Regions from separate parts of the Bradyrhizobium sp. AUGA SZCCT0222 genome, predicted to be linked through region 3. Evidence: riboswitches for the same ligand, from Rfam matches in the RefSeq annotation. Region 3 holds a riboswitch; each other region holds the start of a gene.
What was found. Region 3 has a riboswitch for cobalamin ahead of JQ629_RS04760 (TonB-dependent receptor). Riboswitches for the same ligand answer to the same signal wherever they lie in the genome.
Positions count from the first base shown of each region.

Region 1: it holds a riboswitch for cobalamin, as region 3 does, so the genes downstream of both, metE (5-methyltetrahydropteroyltriglutamate--homocysteine S-methyltransferase) here and JQ629_RS04760 (TonB-dependent receptor) in region 3, are expected to answer to the same signal.
Region 2: it holds a riboswitch for cobalamin, as region 3 does, so the genes downstream of both, JQ629_RS27825 (ribonucleoside-diphosphate reductase subunit alpha) here and JQ629_RS04760 (TonB-dependent receptor) in region 3, are expected to answer to the same signal.

Region 1 is NZ_JAFCLX010000040.1:46,101-50,382, reverse strand. Features, by position in the region: gene metE (5-methyltetrahydropteroyltriglutamate--homocysteine S-methyltransferase) at 1-2,022, opposite strand, end outside; cobalamin riboswitch at 2,128-2,328, opposite strand; gene prpB (methylisocitrate lyase) at 2,348-3,280, opposite strand; gene prpC (bifunctional 2-methylcitrate synthase/citrate synthase) at 3,291-4,282, opposite strand, start outside.
Region 2 is NZ_JAFCLX010000040.1:39,702-43,983, reverse strand. Features, by position in the region: gene JQ629_RS27830 (short-chain fatty acyl-CoA regulator family protein) at 1-1,223, shown strand, start outside; cobalamin riboswitch at 1,378-1,598, shown strand; gene JQ629_RS27825 (ribonucleoside-diphosphate reductase subunit alpha) at 1,716-4,282, shown strand, end outside.
Region 3 is NZ_JAFCLX010000004.1:100,667-104,948, forward strand. Features, by position in the region: gene JQ629_RS04750 (ABC transporter ATP-binding protein) at 1-765, opposite strand, end outside; gene JQ629_RS04755 (FecCD family ABC transporter permease) at 762-1,805, opposite strand; cobalamin riboswitch at 1,940-2,139, shown strand; gene JQ629_RS04760 (TonB-dependent receptor) at 2,254-4,282, shown strand, end outside.

The sequences.
Region 1 (4,282 bases), on a different contig from region 3:
GGTGTGGATCTGGGTGTCGTCGCGCACGCCCGACGAACAGATGCGGAAGGCGTCCACGGCCCAGTCGAGATAGGTCTTCCACTCCGACCGGCGCAGCGGCAGGCCCTCCCGCAGCGCCGCTTCGTCGATCTGGATCATCCCGGCACCGGCGGCTTCGAGGTCGGCGACCTCGTCACGGATCGCCAGCGCGATCTGGCGGCAGGCTTCGCTGCGCGGAATATCGTCGCGGACGAACGACCAGTTCAGAATCGTCACCGGCCCCGTCAGCATCGCCTTCATCGGCCGCTTGGTCAGCGACTGCGCATACCGCCACCACTCGACCGTCATCGGTTTCGGGCGCGACACGTCGCCGAACAGCACCGGCGGGCGGACGTAGCGCGATCCGTAGGACTGCACCCAGCCATACCCGGTGAAGGCGAAACCTTCGAGCTGCTCGCCGAAATACTGCACCATGTCGTTGCGCTCGAACTCACCATGAACAAGCACATCAAGCCCGATATTCTCCTGCCAGCGCACCGCGCGGGCGGTCTGGTTCTGCAGATAGAGTTTATAGGCGTCGTCGGTCAGCGCGCCCTTGGCGTGCGCGGCGCGGGCGTTTCGGACATCCGCGGTCTGAGGGAACGAGCCGATGGTCGTGGTCGGGAAGGCCGGCAGGTTGAAGCGGCTGTGCTGCACGCCGGCGCGGTCGGTAAACGCGCTGAGGCGGCGGCGCATCGCGCTATCGATGCCGGCGGCACGCGCCGCCACCCTGGCATCATGGATCCGCGGCGAAGCTTTGCGCGCGGCTGCGGCTTCATCGGAGGCCTTCAGGATGGCGTCGGCGTGGACGCGGCCGCGCGCCAATGCCGTTCCGAGCGCCGCCAGTTCCTCGATCTTCTGCACCGAAAACGCCAGCCAGCTCTTCACGTCAGGGTCGAGGCTGGTTTCCAGCGCGAGGTCGATCGGGACGTGCAGCAGCGAGCATGATGGCGCGAGCTGCACGCGGTCGCCGCCGAGCCTGGTGACCACAGATTCCAGCCGGTCGAGCAGCCGGCTCAGATCGGCGCGCCAGATATTGCGGCCGTCGATGATGCCGAGCGACAGCACGCGGTCCTTTGGAAAACCGGCGAGATCGTCGAGTTGCTCGGGCGCGCGCACGAGGTCGAGATGCAGGCCAGCGACAGGCAGGGCCATCGTGGTGTCGCGGTTGGCGCCGAGCCCGCCAAAGTACGTGGCCAGCATGATCTTGAGCTCAGGCACCGCCTTGGCGATTTCCGCATAGGCATAATGCAGCGCCTGCTGCGCGATGATGTCGAGATCGAGCACGAGACACGGCTCGTCGATCTGCACCCATTCCGCGCCGGCCTTGACGAGTTCGCGCAAGGTTTCGATGTAGACCGGCAGCAACCGGTCGAGCAGCGACAGCGTGTTGAACCCTGTATCCTTGCATTTGGCGAGCTTCAGGAAGGTCACGGGGCCGACCAGCACCGGGCGGGTCTGATAGCCGAGCGCCTTGGCTTCCAGATATTCCTCGATCGGCTTGCGCGAAGCTGACGTGAATACCTGATCCTTCTCCAGTTCAGGCACCATGTAGTGGTAATTGGTGTCGAACCATTTTGTCATTTCCAGCGCCGGTACGCCGTGGGCCGCGTCGTGGTGGGCGTGGCCGCAATCCGCATCATGCGCCGCGCCTTGGGCGCCGCGCGCCATCGCGAAGTAGGTGGCTAGCGGCACAGGTCCACCGTTCCAGCCGTAGCTTTTCGGAATGGCGCCGACCATCACGCAGGTGTCGAGCATCTGGTCGTAGAACGAGAAGTCGTTGGACGGGATGATGCTGACGCCAAGCTTCTTCTGGCGCGCCCAATTGGCCGCGCGCAGCCCGATGCCGGTCTCGAGCAGGGCTTTCTCGTCGGTCGTACCCGACCAGAAGCTCTCCAGCGCGAATTTCAGCTCGCGGCGCGGACCGATGCGCGGCGTGCCGAGCGAAGCGACGGGAAGTGAGGAGGTAGAATTTATAGAAGCAGTCGCATTGGAAACAGACATGGCTTAACCCCAAAAGTTGGGGGCAAAGGCCGAAGTGACACGTCTGGATTCCGGACGGTAGGGCGCGCGGAATCGCAACCGCACCACCGGGACACCCCGCCCGAGGACGTGTATGTTGTCGAGGCAGGTCTCCTGGCTCGCGGGTCAATGCTGCTGTCCGGTCTTCCCAAAACCTTTGCGGGTCTCAGTGACTTTGTTGGACAGCGGCTCGCCGCTTACAGTTGCGGGGGCAGCTCCGGCTTCACACCGGCTTCCCTCTTAGCTTCGGGAAAACCATCCCGAAGAACCACGACGGCTCCGGTTTATCGACAAGTGTGCATCCTAGTCAACGGATCATTTCGCGCTGCGGCATCCCCTCGGGGAGGATGGTCTGGACGATGGAGCGATCGAGCGCCTCGTAATCGTGCAGTTTGATGGTGTCGTAAAGTTCCGCGCGGGTCTGCATCCGCTCGATCATGTTGTGCGTTCCGCCGTCGCGCGCGATTGCGGCATAGAGTTGTTGCTGCACCTTGTTGGCGACGCGCAACGAGGATACCGGCCAGATCACCATCGCGTAACCCATCTGCTCGAACTCGGACGCGGTGAAGAATGGTGTCTTGCCGAACTCGGTCATGTTCGCAAGCAGCGGCACGCCGGCCATACGCTTGGCGAAAGCGCGAAACATCTCGGCGGTGTTGAGCGCTTCGGGGAATATCGCGTCGGCTCCGGCCTCCATGTACAATTTCGCGCGGGCAACCGCACCGTCCAGACCTTCGCTGGAAGCCGCATCCGTGCGCGCGATCACGACGAGGTCGCGGCGCGCCTTCGCGGCGGCGGCAACCTTGGCGGCCATGTCATGGGCATCGGCCAGCTTCTTGTCGTTGAGATGGCCGCATTTCTTGGGCAGCAATTGATCCTCGATGTGAACCGCACCGGCGCCGGCCTCCTCGAACACGCGCACCATGTGCATGACGTTGAGCGCTTCGCCATAACCGGTATCGCCGTCGACCAGCAGCGGCAGGCCGGCTGCGCGGGCGACCTGGCGTATGAAGAACGCAACCTCGTCGACGGTGATGATGCCAAGGTCGGGCAAGCCCATCGACGCCGTCATCGCGGCGCCCGACAGATAGAGGGCCTCAAAGCCTGCGGCCCTGGCCTGCAGCGCCGACATGCCGTTATGGGTGCCCGGCAGCCTCAGAATGCCGGGGCGCTGCAGCAGCGCGCGAAAACGGCGGCCTGCGGTCTGATGCGGGAGATCAGATGAAACGAGATAGGGCATTCATGTCTCCTTATGCGGCGCGCACGGACGAAGGCGGCAGGTCGCGCGCTTCCAGCGGGACGAAGGCGCGGTTGTCAGGACCGACATAATTGGCTGCGGGACGGATGATCTTGCTGTCGATCCGTTGTTCGATCACATGCGCCGCCCAGCCCGAGGTGCGCGAAATCACGAATAGTGGCGTGAACATCGCCGTCGGCACGCCCATCGCATGATAGGAAACCGCGCTGAACCAGTCGAGGTTGGCAAACATCCGCTTGGTCTCGGACATCACAGCCTCGATGCGGTCGGCGATCTCATACATGCGCGTACTGCCGCCATCGGCGCTGAGCTGACGGGCGACCTGCTTGATCACCTTGTTGCGGGGATCGGCGATCGTATAGACGGGATGACCGAAGCCGATCACGACTTCCCTGGCCGCGATCCGGCGGCGGATGTCAGCCTCGGCCGCATCGGGATCGGCGTAACGTTTCTGCACCTCGAACGCGACCTCATTGGCGCCGCCATGTTTCGGCCCGCGTAGCGCGCCGATGGCGCCTGTTATCGCCGAATAGATGTCGGCGCCGGTGCCGGCGATCGAGCGCGCGGTGAAGGTCGAGGCGTTGAATTCGTGCTCGGCATAGAGGTTGAGCGACGTATGCATTGCGCGCTCGTGCGAGGCGGACGGCGGCTTGCCGTGCAGCAAATGCAGGAAATGCGCACCGATGGAAGTGTCGTCGGTTTCGACCTCGATGCGGCGGCCATGATGGGCGTAATGGTGCCAGTAGAGCAGCATCGATCCGAGCGAGGCCATCAGGCGGTCGGCGATATCGCGGGCGCCAGGCGGATTGTGGTCATGGCCTTCGGGCAGCACGCAGCCGAGCGCGGAGACACCGGAGCGCATCACATCCATCGGATGCGCCGCCGCCGGCAATTGTTCCAGCGTGTTCAGTACCGCGCGCGGCAGGCCGCGCAGCGATTTCAGCTTGGCCTTGTAGTTGGCAAGCTCGCTGCGGGTCGGCAGGC
Region 2 (4,282 bases), on a different contig from region 3:
ACGACGAGGCGCGGCTGATCGCGGATTTGCGCGAGGCGCTGTCGGACGCTGCCTTCGGCGAAACCATCGCGGCGGTCGAGCTTCGCGAACTCGCGATGAACATGCCGGCGGTCGGGCGCGCGCTGGTCACGATCCATCGCAAATATCGCCAGTCGATCGAGCAGGCCGGCCTGCTGGCGGCACGGCTGGGCGAGGACCGGCAGTCGGACGTGCCGGTGCTGCCTTCAACACCGTTCGAGGAGGTGCGCGATTTCTTCTATCTGCGGCACAACTACATCGCCGAGCTCGACGAAGCCGCCGAGGCCATCGCGCAGGCGATTGATTTTCCGATCGGGCAGATGGATACCGCACTGGCCGCTTATCTGGCCGACAGCCTCGGCGTAAAACTGGTTTTCGAGACGATCGACGATCTGCCTTCGGGCAATGAACGGAAATTCGATTCGCGAACCAGCACGCTCTATCTCGCGCCCGGTCTGCGGCCGGGACAGCGCGCCTTCCAGATCGGAACCCAGATCGCGATGCTGTCGTTCGACCGCGAATTGACCGCGCTGGTCGATGGTGCCGGTTTTACCAGCCAGGAGGCGCGCGGGCTGGCGCGGATCGGGCTTGCGAATTATTTCGCTGGCGCGCTGATCATGCCCTATGGGCGTTTTCTCGCGGCGGCCGAGCAGCGGCGTTACGACATCGAATTATTGGGATATCAGTTCGCGGTCGGCTTCGAGACCGTCTGTCACCGGCTGAGCACGCTGCAACGTAACGGCGCCCGCGGCGTGCCGTTCTTCTTCATTCGCGTCGACCGCGCCGGAAATATTTCCAAACGGCAATCGGCGACCGATTTTCACTTCTCGCGGGTCGGCGGCACCTGTCCGCTGTGGAATGTCTATGAAGCCTTTGCGAGCCCGGGGCGGATCCTGACGCAGCTCGCACGCATGCCGGACGAGCGGACCTATCTGTGGATCGCCCGCACGGTATCGCACGCCCGCGGCAAATACGGCGCGCCCACCAAGACGTTTGCTGTGGCGCTCGGCTGCGACGTACGCCACGCCGAGCGCGTGGTGTATTCGGAAGGCATCAATCTGAAGACTGCGAACGCGACGCCGATCGGGATGGGCTGCAAGGTGTGCGAGCGTCCGGATTGCGCGCAGCGCGCCTTTCCGCCGATCGGCCGCGCATTGCGCATCGATGAGACGCGCTCGCGCTTTGCGCCCTATGCCACGTCGTGACCTGGGGAGGGGTGACCCGGGGATTTGCGGGAAACTTCTTTCATGCGGCGGAAGAATCAGGTCCTGCTATCGCTCCGGCGTCTGCCCGCAGAAAATTTTCTGAGAATAGCGGGCATTGATCTTAACGCCCCATTGACACATTCCCACGAATATCACCACATGTAGATGTCACGGTCCGCTTGATCGCAAGATTTGGTGGCTAAGAGGGAAGCCGGTGAATCGCGCGAAAGTGCGAAATTCCGGCGCTGCCCCCGCAACTGTAAGCAGTGAGTCGCTCCCGATTTTTACGTCACTGATGCGCCGGCGCGCATTGGGAAGACCAGGAAGCGACGACGACCTGCGAGCCAGGAGACCTGCCGCGACACCGAAAAAAACGTCCACGGGCGGGGTGTCCCGGCGGTCGCTTGCAGATCCATGCCGGCGTTTGCCGTCGCGCATGCGAAGCAGCGTCCCCAAAGACATCCGGCCTCAACAACACCACGGGGTCTGCCGATGTCCGAATCTTCCGGTCTCATTTCTCTCGAAGCCAAAACCGCTCCCTTGTTCCAGTTGCGTCCCGAATCGCTCGCCGCGCCGGAAGCCGAACTTCCGATGCAGGTGATTCGTCGCAACGGCACGGTTTCGAAATTCGATGCCAGCAAGATCTCGGTCGCGATGACCAAGGCGTTCCTCGCCGTCGAGGGCCACACCGCGGCCGCCTCGCGCCGGGTGCACGAGGTGGTGGAACAATTGACCGCGGAAGTCGTCGGCGCGCTGTCACGCCGGATGAGCGAAGGCCGCACCTTTCATATCGAAGACGTGCAGGACCAGGTCGAACTGGCGCTGATGCGCAGCGAGCACCACAAGGTGGCGCGCGCCTATGTGCTGTACCGCGACGAGCGCACCAGGCAGCGCGCCGAGCAGGAGGCCGCCAAATCGGCCAAGCCTGCGGCAGGACCCGTGCTGCATGTGACGCTGGCGAACGGCACCAAGGTGCCGCTCGATACCGCGCGGCTCGCGCTGATCGTGGGCGAGGCCTGCGCCGGTCTTGATGGCGTCGACGCCGCGCCCGTCATCGCGGAAACCCAGCGCAATATCTACGACGGCATCAGCCAGGACGAGCTGGCTCTCGCCTCCGTGATGGCTGCGCGGACATTGGTGGAGCAGGAGCCCAATTACGCTTACGTGAGCGCGCGGCTGCTGCTCGACAAGCTACGCACCGAAGTGCTGTCCTACGTGCAGGGGGTGCCGACCAACGCCTCGCAGGCCGATATGGCCGGCCGCTACGGCGAATATTTCCCGGCCTATATCAAGACCGGCATCAAGGCCGAGTTGCTCGATCCGGATCTGGCGCGCTTCGACCTGAAGAAAATCGCCGCTGCGCTGAAGCCGGAACGCGATCTGGCGTTTCAGTTCCTCGGCCTGCAGACGCTGTACGACCGCTATTTTCTGCATGAAGGCGGCAACCGCATCGAGCTGCCGCAGGCGTTCTTCATGCGCGTCGCGATGGGACTTGCGACCCGCGAGATCGATCGCGAGGCCCGCGCGATCGAATTCTACGATTTGCTGTCGTCTTTCGATTTCATGGCTTCGACGCCGACGCTGTTCAATTCTGGAACGCTGCGGCCGCAATTGTCGTCGTGCTTCCTCACCACGATCGCGGATGATCTCGACGGCATCTTCAAGTCGGTCAAGGACAACGCGCTGCTGGCGAAATATTCCGGCGGGCTCGGCAACGACTGGACCCGCGTGCGCGGGCTGGGGGCCCACATCAAGGGCACCAATGGCGAAAGCCAGGGCGTGGTGCCGTTCCTGAAAGTCGCCAACGACACCGCCATTGCGGTCAACCAGGGCGGCAAGCGCAAGGGCGCGGTCTGCGCTTATCTCGAGACCTGGCATATCGACATCGAGGAATTCCTCGATCTGCGCAAGAACACCGGCGACGACCGCCGCCGCACCCACGACATGAACACCGCGAACTGGGTGCCTGACCTGTTCATGCAACGCGTCGAAACCGACGGCGAATGGACCTTGTTCTCGCCTGACGAGACGCCCGACCTGCACGACCTCTACGGCACAAAATTCGCCGAACGCTATGCCGCCTATGAAGCCAGGGCGGCGCGCGGTGAAATCCGCGTCTTCAAGCAGGTCCGCGCCACTGACCTCTGGCGCAAGATGTTGACCATGCTGTTCGAGACCGGGCATCCCTGGATCACGTTCAAGGACCCCTGCAATCTCCGTTCGCCGCAGCGTCATGCCGGCGTCATCCACTCCTCCAATCTCTGCACGGAAATCACGCTCAACACCTCCGACGACGAGACCGCGGTTTGCAATCTCGGCTCGATCAACCTGCTCAATCACATCCAGGGCGGCCGCCTGAACGAGGCGCGGCTGAAGAAGAGCGTGACGATTGCGATGCGGATGCTCGACAACGTCATCGACATCAATTTCTACACGATTCCGGAAGCGCGGCGTTCCAACCTGCGCCACCGCCCGGTCGGTCTCGGGTTGATGGGGTTCCAGGACGCGCTGCAGGCAATGCGGATCGCTGTCGCCTCCGATGCGGCCGTGACGTTCGCCGACACCAGCATGGAAGCGATTTCCTATTACGCGATCTCGGCTTCGGTTGATCTCGCCGCTGAGCGGGGACGCTATCCCTCGTTCGACGGATCGCTGTGGAGCCAGGGCATCCTGCCGATCGATTCGATCGAACTGCTGGCGGAGGCGCGCGGCGGCGTCGCGATGGACCGCTCCATGACGCTCGATTGGGGCAGCTTGCGCGAGCGCGTCAGATCGACCGGCATGCGCAATTCCAACGTGATGGCGATCGCGCCGACGGCGACGATTTCCAACATCTGCGGCGTCGCGCAGTCGATCGAACCCGCCTACCAGAACCTCTATGTCAAATCCAACATGTCCGGCGACTTCACCGTCGTGAACGAGTTTCTGGTGCGTGACCTCAAGGCGCGCGGGTTGTGGGACGAGGTCATGGTCAACGACCTCAAATATTTCGACGGCAGCGTCGGCTCGATCGACCGCATCCCTGATGATCTCAAGGCGCTCTACGCCACCTCGTTCGA
Region 3 (4,282 bases):
CACGATCACGGCCTCGCGCTGGTATTCGGCGCGGTAGGCGCTGATCCGGAACACGTCGGCTATCACCTGCTCCGACAGCGCTTCCACCGGTGCGCCCTGCGACACCAGCCGGCCCTCCTTCAGAACCAGCACATGATCGGCGAATCGTGCGGCCAGGCCGAGGTCGTGCGTCACCACGATGACCAGCACGCCCTTGTCGGCGGTGGCGCGCAGATTCTTCATCACGTCGATCTGGTGGCGCGGATCGAGCGAGGCGGTCGGCTCGTCGGCCAATATCACCGGCGCTTCGACCGCCAGCACGCGCGCCAGCGCGACGCGGCTGCGCTCACCGCCGGACAGTTCGGTGACGCGGCGTTCGCTGAACTCCACCACATCGACCGCCTGCATCGCGCGCAGTACCGCTTCGGCATCCCTTGGCGACAGCCGCGCCGGATCGGTCGCGCCGTGTGGATAGCGGCCGAGCGCCACGATGTCGCGCGCCGGCAGTGGCCAGTGCACGATGTGGCCCTGCGGCAGATAGGCAAAGCGTTTTGCGCGTTCACGCAGCGACAGATCGGCCAGCGCATCGCCGCCGATATGGACACTGCCTGAGGACAGCAGCAGCCCCGACAGCGCCCGCAGCAGCGTGGTTTTGCCGGCGCCGTTCGGCCCGACCAAGGCGACCAGATGACCCGCGGTCAGCGACAGCGAGACATCGCTGAGCACATGGCGGCCGGCCAATGTCACGTTCACGCCCTGCGCCGTGAGAAGCGTTGCTTCGCTCATGCGACACCTCCCCCGAGCGCGCGGCGTTCGCGCGCGATCAGATAGAGGAAGAACGGCACGCCAATGATCGAGGTCAGCACGCCGACCTTGATGTCGCTGGTCGAGGGAATGATCCGCACCGCGATGTCGGCGGCGAGCAGCAGCGCCGAGCCTGCCAGCGCACTCGGCACCAGCAGCCGCGCCGGATCGTGGCCGATCAAGGGCCGCATCAGATGCGGCGCGACGAGGCCGATGAAGCCGATGGTGCCGGTGACCGCAACCGCGCCGCCGACCCCAAGCGCTACGCCGGTGATCACGATCAGCCGCAGGCGCCCGACATCGACGCCGAGGCTCTGCGCGGTTTCCTCACCGAGGCTGAGCGCGCGAAAGGAATGGCGCTGGCTGAACAGGATGATGCCACCGGCAACGATGAACGGCAGCGCCAGCATCACGTGCTGAAAACTGCGATCCTCCAGCGATCCGAGCAGCCAGAACGCGATCTCCAGCACCACGAAGGGATTGCTGGAGAGGTTCATCACGAGCGCGGTGGCGGCGCCCGCCAGACTCGAAATCGCAAGGCCCGCCAGGATCAGGATCAGCAGCCCGGCATTGCGGCCGGCGATCGTCAGCAGCACGAACACCGATCCGAACGCGGCCACGATCGCCACCACAGGCAGCGCATAGGAGCGCACATCTGCCCAGCCCAGCGCGATCACCAGCACCGCGCCGAAGGCGGCCGATTGCGGCGCGCCGAACAGCGAGGGCGAGGCCAGCGGATTGCGCAGCAGGCCCTGCAGCGACGCGCCTGACATGCCCAGGATGGCGCCGATCGCCAGCGCCAGGATGGTCCGCGGCAGGCGGATTTCCCGCACGATCACCTGCGACACATCGCTGCCGCCGCCGAGGAGAGCTTCCATCACCGCCAGCGGCGACAGCCGCACCGGCCCGATGCCGAGCGAGATCAGCACCAACAGCCCGACGAGGCCGGCAAGCGCGGCCGTCACGCCAATCCGGCGCCGTGCGGCCTCCTCGTTTGCAGCAATGATGGTCTCAACACTCATCGATCGTCCCCGAACGGTCAGCCCGTACCGCACTACGCGTTCGAACGGTACTGCTCATGCGACATAAAAGACGCACTCGTCCAGTGAGGATCGCAGGCGAGGCCTGATGGGATTGACTCTATCTTTGACAAACTTCTACCATAATTTTCGACGGTTCCCGTTTTGGGGATCAAAAGGGAATGCGGTGCGGGGACAGTCCCCCAATTCCGCGGCTGCCCCCGCAACTGTAAGCGGTGAATCTTTCGTCCTACGCCACTGGGATTCTCGGTCCTGGGAAGGCGACGAAAGGTAACGACCCGCAAGCCAGGAGACCTGCCGTCAGCCGTGGTCACACGCGAAGATGTCGGTCGGGGAGTACAGGCATTAGTTTCACCAGAGCTGCTTACAGCACGATGGTGGGACTTGGTTCGCTGTGACGTGCCACTGACGTCATACCGAGGCCTGAACCATGTCTTCCACCACCACTGCCGCCAAGCGGTGCCGCCGTCTTTTGCTGGCGTCCAGCTTTCTGGCACCGATCATGGCGCTCGGCATTTCCGGCGCGCAGGCCCAGCAGACCGCCGCGGCCGCCGATCAATTGCCGGCGATCGAGGTCAACCCGCCCGGCGACCAGAACCGGACCCGCGCCAAGCCTGCTTCAGATCAGGGCTCGGGCACACGCCGCGTCGTCGCGCCGAATCCGAGACCGTCAAGCAATCGGAACCCTGCGCCGGGGACCGGCTCGAACGTCGCGTCGCAAGGCGATGGCCCGGGCGGCGGCGGAGCGCCCGTCCGGCAATTCGCCGGCATCGTCGGCACATCGGCGACCGTCATCACGGCTGAAGAAATCGCGCATTCACCCGCGCAGACCTTGCAGGAAATCATCGCGCAAACACCGGGCGTGCAGCTCACCAGCCTGTATGGCGGCGTCAACGGCGCGAAGACCAGCGTCGATCTGCGCGGATTCGGCGCGTTTGCGACCTCCAACACCCTCGTGCTCATCAACGGCCGCAGGCTCAATGACGTCGACATGGCCGGTGTCGATTTTTCCACCATCCCGCGCGATTCGATCGAGCGCATTGAAATCACCCGCGGCAACAGCGGCGCGGTGCTGTACGGCGACAATGCGGTCGGCGGCGTCATCAACATCGTGCTTAAAAACGGCGTCGGCGGTCCGCCGGTCGCGATCCGCGGCGAAGCCGGCGTCGGGTCCTTCAACCAGCGCATGGCCTCGGTCTCGGCCGCGACCAATTTCGGTCCGTGGTCGACGTCGTTCTACGGCAACGCCATCAAGTCCGACGGCTACCGCGTCAACAACGCGCTCGACCAGCGCAACGGGGTCGGCAACCTCAATTACACCACGCCCGGCCTTACAGCGTTCCTGACCCTGTCCGGCGACGACCAGAAGCTGGGTTTCCCGGGCGGCCGTCTCGTCGATCCCTCGATTGGCCTCGATGAACTCGCCACCAACCGGCGCGGCGCCGCCACGCCGTTTGACTACGGCAACCAGCAGGGCGCCAACGCCACCGCAGGGTTCACCAAGACGCTGATGAACGGCGTCGATCTGATCGTCGACGGCGGCGTGAGAGACAAGAAGCAGCAGGCCGCCTTCTTCAATCCCTTCGGTAACAGCTACGTCGACGCCCACCTGCAGACCTGGTCGATCACGCCGCGATTGAGCATCAAGCATGTGCTGTTCGGGATGCCCTCACAGATTTTGACCGGCATCGATTATTACGACGCGACCTTCCACCAGGAACGTCCGACGGACCGGGGCTTGCCGCCGATCCATACCTATGATTTGCAGCAACAAACCTTGGCCGGCTACTTCCAGCAAACCATCGGGCTGTTGCCGACCACCGATTTCTCGTACGGGGCCCGCGTGCAACAAACCACGTTGAAAGCCAGGGACATCGTCAACAACGATCCGAATTGCGCCTTTTTCTTTACCTGCGCGGCGCAAAACCTGCCTCTCGACAGCCGGGAAGGCCAATACGCGCTGCATGTCGGCCTCGAACATCGCTTCAACAATATCGTCTCGGTATTCGGCCGGGCCGCCCGCGCGTTCCGCACGCCGAATGTCGACGAGAGATTGTCCTCCGGACCCTCCTTCGATCCTGTCTTCTTCACCCCAATTCCCGGCACCTTCCAGCTGAAAACCCAGACCTCGCACGACGTCGAAGGCGGCTTCCGCATCAAGTCGGGCGGATTCCAGATGCAATCGAGCATCTACAACATGGACCTCGAGAACGAGATCCATTTCGTCCCCGCGCTGTTCTACAACGTCAACCTCGATCCGACCCGCCGTTACGGCTCGGAAACCAGCGCCTCGCTTCGCATCAGCGACAGCGTGCTGCTGCGGGGCGGCGTGGCCTACACCCGGGCGGTGTTCCGTGAAGGGCAGTTCGCCGGCAATGACGTTCCGCTGGTGTCCCGCTACACCGCCAGTGGCGGCGTGACTTGGAATATCTGGCAGAACTATCTGGTTGCGGACGCCA